2 linked regions of the Allorhodopirellula heiligendammensis genome follow. The protein of the gene in region 2 interacts with the protein of the main gene of each other region in a pairwise test. Links are inferred from orthologs where the notes say so. Each region holds a gene or a part of one and is shown on either strand. Other genes may lie near its edges. The genes, in order: rpe and eno.

Region 1 (3,214 bases), 820 kb from region 2 along the record:
GAGGACCTTCGGCGACCGCTGCTGGGCCCTCATCGGCATCTTCGAGATCATCATCGAGATCGTCGTCTACGAAACCGACGAACTCTTCTTCGTCATCGTCAAGATCGTCGTCGCTGCCGAACGCGTTTCGGCCCAGTTCACCGGCGAACCCGGAACCTGCCCGTGGTCGCTCTGACTGATCACGGCGACCTGACTTGCCGCCACGCTGGGGCTTGTCGCCGCGTTTCTGTTTCTCACCGCGTTCGGGTGTTTCGTCGCGGTCACTGGCACGGCTGGACGTGGTCGCCGAGCGTCGTCCGGCACCGAGTTGGGATTCTCGTTGCTGGATATCCTTTTCGGCCACGCCGAAACCGCTGGCCGAAGCCTTGGATTCGCGAGCGGGGGCTGGTTCATCGTCCGGAATCCCGAAACCAGGCAGCTTCGGCGGTGGTTGGACCGCCGTCAGAGCGTTGAGCACGTCGGAATCGACATCACTGGTGCTCCCCGTTTGAGTTGCCGGTGCAGCGTGCGAGGACCGTAAGCTTGATCGGCTCGAATCGCTACGAGCGTCGTCGGAGTCCGCTTGCTGTGACGCAGTCTTGCCTTGGTTTTCGGCAGTGCTGTCACGGGGGGAGTCCGCTGCTGGTGGGACCGAGGTTTTTTCGGCTTGAGCGGGGGCCGCAGGGGCCTCTTCCTTTTTAACTTCGACCGGCTCAGGGGGGCGAGGAGTTCCCAGGAGGCTGGCGAGAATGTTCCAATTGTCGGGCATGGGGAGTGGAAATCCGATGAGAATCGGGCGGTGGAAAATACACAGCCGATCTGTTGTAGGGGGTTGTTTCCACGTAGGTATAACCTGTTCGGGCATATCTCCCAAGGGTGAATGTCTTCCCGATTGCCCGAAGCGTGTTTTTTTAGCGGCGGCATTTTTTACCAAATCGGCATTTCCGATCCGTGGTTTGGCGTAAAAAGGCGTTGTATACGCTTCAATCGCTCCATTTCATGGCTCACCATTGAAAAATCAAGCGATTGACAACGGCGCCGTCACTGTCCAATCTTGATCGCCACACCCGGTATTACTTACCGGATTCAATTCTCGTTGGAATGGACTTTATGAACCGAGCCAAGCTCGATTCGATTCGCGACGCAGGCCCGGCGATCTTGCCAAGCCTGCTGCAATGTGATTTTGGTAATCTCCAATCGGAGGTCGAGCGGCTGAGTGATGCCGGCACTTCGGTGCTGCACCTCGACGTCATGGATGGGCATTTCGTTCCCAACTTGACTTATGGCATGCCAGTGGTCGCCGGGTTGCGGAGACACACAAACTTGCCGCTTGATGTTCATATGATGATCAGCGATCCGCTAGCTTACGCCAAGCCGATGGTCGATGCTGGCGCCGATATGCTGACGTTCCATGTCGAAGCGGTCAGCGATGCAGTCGATGTAGCGGGGCAAATTCGCGATCTCGGCGTAGGCGCGGGTCTGGCGATTAATCCAGACACCCCCATGAGCCAGCTCGAACCGGCCCTGGACTGCGTCGACATGGTGTTGGTCATGAGTGTTCAAGCCGGTTTCGGCGGCCAGTCATTCAATCCTGTCGCTCTCCAACGGATCCGCGATTTGCGTTCTCGTTATCCCGATCTGCTGCTGGAAATTGACGGCGGAATCAATTTGGCGACGATTGGTGCCGCCCGGCAAGCTGGCTGTGACCTGTTCGTTGTCGGCTCCGCGATTTTTTCCAGCGACGATTACGGTGTCGCCCTCGCTGGACTCAACGAGGCGATGGCGTCCGCACAAGGAGCCAAATAATGATGTCTTTGAAAGCAGCAGCCCGCGCCAAAGTAATCCTCGTCCGCCCCGGTGCGACCGCCTTCGACGAACAGGGGCGCATGAAGGGCTCGCTCGACATGCCGATGTGTCAACGCGGCCGGGAACAAGCTGAGAATCTTGCCGAAGAATTGGCAGGCGTTCGCCTTCACGCCGTCTATCACGCGCCCTGTGAATCGGCCGGTGAGACTGCTGCCCTGCTGGTCGAAGGCCGTGAGCTGCGTCCCAAAGCGATTGACGCGTTCCGCAATATCGACCACGGTCTGTGGCACGGAAAGCTGATCGACGAAATCCGCCGAAATCAACCGCGTCTGTATCGCAGCGGTGCTGAGAATCCGGAGACCGTTTGCCCTCCCAACGGTGAGTCGATGCAGGTCGCAGCCGCCCGTGCGATGAAAGCAATTAATCGCGTGCTGCGCAAAAGCCGCAATCAAGTCATCGCCTTGGTGATCCCCGATCCGCTGGCCAGCCTCGTGGCCGCTCACCTCAATGACGAAGCCATGCCAGATATCTGGAAAGTGCAAGCTGACGCTGGGCATTGGCAGCTGATCGAAGCGGAGTGCTAAGCGGATTCGACGTGATACACGTTCTGCGCGGCATCAAAACGGATGATCCGAACGCGGGAACCTTTGGTGATCGGCGATCCAGTGGTGCGAATGTCGATCAGGAGGGGCGCCGCATTGGTCGCGTAACGAGCGCGGCCAAAGGTGTCGTCAACCACACTGGTTTCGACCACCGCCGTGCCACCGACGAGTGTGGCGGGATGGTGATGGGTCGGTGGGATCAACAATCGATGGAGCGGTGCGGTGGTGAATCGCGTCAGCACGACAGCAATCACAGCATTGCGGATCGTCAATAACGCACAGGTCCAGAGCGTGGGCTGATAGTGGTGCACATCAAACTCAAACCATAGTACATAACTGAGTACCCAATAGAACAACGCGAACATCGTCAGCCACACCATCAGTGGCACACGGTCGAGGTGGACGGCGCGCATCGTCGCGGCGGTGAGACCACCTAACATGTCTCCGGAGACGTGATGCCCATGTCCCTCGACGCTGGTGTCCAGGGACGCCCCCGCATCGACCTCCACGCTGGGGTCCAGGTCGACGCCCGGGTCCAGGTCCACGCCCGCATCCACATCGGGGCCGCCGAACCCGAAATCGGGTGAAAACGCTCCGAGCAGCGAAATCAGTACCAGGGCCAGTACGATTGCTCCCAGAATGCTTGCCGGCAACATGGGACCGACGAACAGATGTTCCAGCAGCGCGCGGGACCACGAGACGCCATCGGCGACCAACAACACAGTCACAGTGCGGACCTCTGTAAAACGAGAAGATGTAACGATCGACCAACGGGATCTCCAGGAAGTCGATCCAGGCCTGAGTTTTGAGTATAAGCTTAGGCTTGA
Region 2 (3,162 bases):
GGCAACCATCCCGCAATTGTGCAAGCGATTCAAGCGCACCCGCTCGAGTATCCGGCGGATTCTTGATGAGGTGCGTATGCAGCAACTCACGGAGCTGCCCCTGGATCACATTTACAACGAAGACTTCGAAGACACCAGTCGCGAAGCGGAGTACTTGGCCGATATGCCCGCAGGCACGGCGTCGCGGAAGGTCCGCACTCCATCCGATCTCCCCAGCTATTTGGCCGCTCTGTATGACGTCGCTCTGCTCAACCGCGAGCAAGAAGGACATCTGTTTCGCAAGATGAATTACCTCAAACACCGTGCAGGTGTGCTGCGGGATGAACTCATCGCGAGTGGCCAGAACAATGCAGCGAGCATGGATCAAATCCAGTCGCTGTACGAGGAAGCGGTGCGGGTCAAGAACAAGATTGTGCAAGCGAACTTGCGTCTGGTGGTTTCGATCGCCAAACGGCACCTCGCGAGCACGGATGATTTCTTCTCACTGATCAGCGACGGCAACATGTCATTGATCCGCGCCGTGGAAAAATTTGATTATTCGCGTGGCAACAAGTTCAGCACTTATGCAACGTGGGCGATCATGAAAAATTTTGCACGAACGATCCCGAAGGAGTTCAAACACCGCGATCGCTTCCGCACCAGTGGCGAGGAGATGTTCGACGCGCACCAAGACCAGCGGCTCGATCCGTACACCGAAGAAACCGTGCAGCGACAGCGGCAGCGAGAACTCGCACGAATTCTCGATCGCCTCGACGAGCGTGAGCAGAAGATCATTTCCGCACGCTTCGGGCTGCAACGAGGTGTCGAGCCGCTGACGCTCAAAGAGGTCGGTGCCGAGATGGGTGTGACCAAAGAGCGCGTTCGTCAGCTCGAAGCCCGAGCGTTAACCAAGCTTCGCGAAGCCGCACGCGATGCGAAAATCGATGTCGAACTCGGTGCCAGCTGAGGTCGATCACGGGACGCCAAGTCCTGCCCAATGCGGAACTCCCTCGAGATCGCCGGTGAAATCGGCGTCTCGAGGGTGAAGGACGAGGCGTCTTAACGCTCGTTAAACGCTACCGCGCCCGCTCTACTACGCTTTGCACTTGGCAGCGAAGATTGGTCCGCCGTACTGGGCTGCGTCGCCGAGCAATTCTTCGATTCGCAACAGTTGGTTGTACTTGGCCATGCGGTCCGAACGGCTCGCCGAACCCGTCTTGATTTGTCCCGTCGACAACGCCACAGCCAAATCGGCGATGGTGCTGTCTTCCGTCTCGCCACTGCGGTGACTGGAGATCGAGGTGTAACCATTGCGGTGCGCCAATTGGATTGCGTCGATGGTCTCGGTCATCGTGCCGATCTGATTCACCTTGATCAGAATGCTGTTCCCGATGCCTTCGTCGATACCTCGCTGCAGACGCTCAACGTTCGTAACAAACAAGTCATCGCCGACGAGTTGCACCTTGTCACCAAGTTTGAGAGTGAGTTTCTTCCAGGTGTCCCAGTCATCTTCGCTGCAGCCGTCTTCGATACTGCAGATGGGATACTTGTTGCACCAATCGGCAAAGAAATCGACCATTTCGTCACCAGACAATTCCTTGCCGTCGATCGTGTATTTCTCAGTCTTGCTGTCGTAGAACTCGGTGGAGGCCGCGTCCAGGGCGATCCAGACCTGTTCGCCTGCCTTGTAACCGGCTTTGTCGATAGCCGTCATGATCACGTCGAGAGCTTCTTGGTTGCTCTTCAAGTCGGGTGCGAATCCACCTTCGTCGCCCACAGCGGTGTTGTAGCCCTTGTCCGCGAGCACCTTTTTGAGGTTGTGGAAAATTTCGGTACCGGCCCGCAACGCGTCGCTGAACCGTTCAAAGCCGAGCGGCATGACCATGAATTCTTGCACGTCGACGTTGTTATCAGCATGCTCACCGCCATTGATGATGTTCATCATGGGAGCGGGCAACATGCGGGCACCACAGCCACCGAGGTAGCGAAAGAGAGGCTGGTTCGTCGACGCAGCTGCCGCATGGGCCGTCGCCAGAGAGACGCCCAGAATCGCATTGGCACCTAGATTTTTCTTGTTGGGAGTTCCGTCCAAGTCGATCATGGCTTGGTCAACGGCGGCTTGGTCAGTCGCGTCCATGCCTTCGAGCGCATCGGCGATCTTGCCGTTGACATTCTCGACTGCTTTGGTGACGCCCTTGCCCATGAAGACGGACTTATCGCCGTCACGCAGTTCCCAGGCTTCGTGAATGCCCGTACTGGCACCACTTGGGACAGCAGCGCGGCCGGCCGCACCGTCCATCAGGGTGACTTCGCACTCGATAGTGGGGTTGCCGCGGCTGTCGAGGATTTGGCGGGCATGAATGGATTCAATCAGTGTCATGGTTTTTTGATTGGTTGAAAGGTGAAGAAATCGAGGAGTAGACGAGTGTCAAAAACGCTGGGCGTTGTGCTTTCGTGGCGTAGTTTGTCCAATGAGCGGCAAATTGAATACCCCGCCCCCATACTCAATCGACCTTGCCCCTTCATGTTCACCGGACTGATCGAAACCCTCGCCGACGTAGTCGCGATCGACGACCAACCTCCCGGGAAACGGATCACCGTGGCCGCACCTGCGTTCTGCAGCGATGACGGGACGCCGGGCGCGAGTATTGGGGACAGTATCGCGATCAACGGATGCTGCTTGACGGTCGTCGAGATCGAGGCGGAGCGGTTTTCATTCGAAGCCGGCGAGGAAACGCTGCAGCGAACCAATCTGGGTCAGCTCCATCCTGGGGAATCTCGCGTGAATTTAGAGCGGGCCCTCGCCGTCGGCGATCGGCTCGGCGGTCACTACGTGACAGGGCACGTTGACGCAATCGGCAAATTGACCCAGCGGACGGACGATCCGCCTTGGTCCCACTTAAAATTCAGCATCCCTGGCCAATATATCCACCAAATCGTCGCCAAGGGCAGCATCACAGTCGACGGCATCAGCCTGACCGTTGTCGATGTGGGGGATGCTGACGACGCTTACTTCACCGTCGCTCTGATTCCTCACACCCTCGCCGCCACTACCTTGGGGCACTGTATCGTCGGCGATACGGTAAACCTAGAAACTGATATCCTTGCTAAATACGTGCAGCGCAGCCTGCAACAACGCGGAAACTAAAACAAATATCGATGAACGCTCCTGACGACGTGCCC

What was found.
Region 1: the proteins of eno (region 2) and rpe interact in binary tests that used the Escherichia coli proteins (3 or more experiments, as listed by UniProt). The link is inferred for Allorhodopirellula heiligendammensis from one-to-one orthologs.

Annotation. Positions count from the first base shown.
Region 1 is NZ_SJPU01000003.1:936,284-939,497, forward strand. What follows is about bases 47-2,937. They hold rpe (ribulose-phosphate 3-epimerase), read left to right. Parts: upstream 47-1,089; coding sequence 1,090-1,785; downstream 1,786-2,937. Other genes in these bases: Poly21_RS23410 (hypothetical protein), read right to left, coding at 47-748; Poly21_RS23420 (histidine phosphatase family protein), read left to right, coding at 1,785-2,369; Poly21_RS23425 (OB-fold-containig protein), read right to left, coding at 2,366-2,937. Also shown: more of Poly21_RS23410, read right to left, coding at 1-46; more of Poly21_RS23425, read right to left, coding at 2,938-3,115. UniProt on the Escherichia coli protein: Catalyzes the reversible epimerization of D-ribulose 5-phosphate to D-xylulose 5-phosphate.
Region 2 is NZ_SJPU01000003.1:114,012-117,173, reverse strand. The notes cover bases 217-3,055. They hold eno (phosphopyruvate hydratase), read right to left. Parts: upstream 2,360-3,055; coding sequence 1,073-2,359; downstream 217-1,072. Other genes in these bases: Poly21_RS20465 (riboflavin synthase), read left to right, coding at 2,504-3,055; Poly21_RS20475 (sigma-70 family RNA polymerase sigma factor), read left to right, coding at 217-946. In the rest of the region: more of Poly21_RS20475, read left to right, coding at 1-216; more of Poly21_RS20465, read left to right, coding at 3,056-3,127; 16S rRNA (adenine(1518)-N(6)/adenine(1519)-N(6))-dimethyltransferase RsmA, read left to right, coding at 3,139-3,162. UniProt on the Escherichia coli protein: Catalyzes the reversible conversion of 2-phosphoglycerate (2-PG) into phosphoenolpyruvate (PEP). It is essential for the degradation of carbohydrates via glycolysis.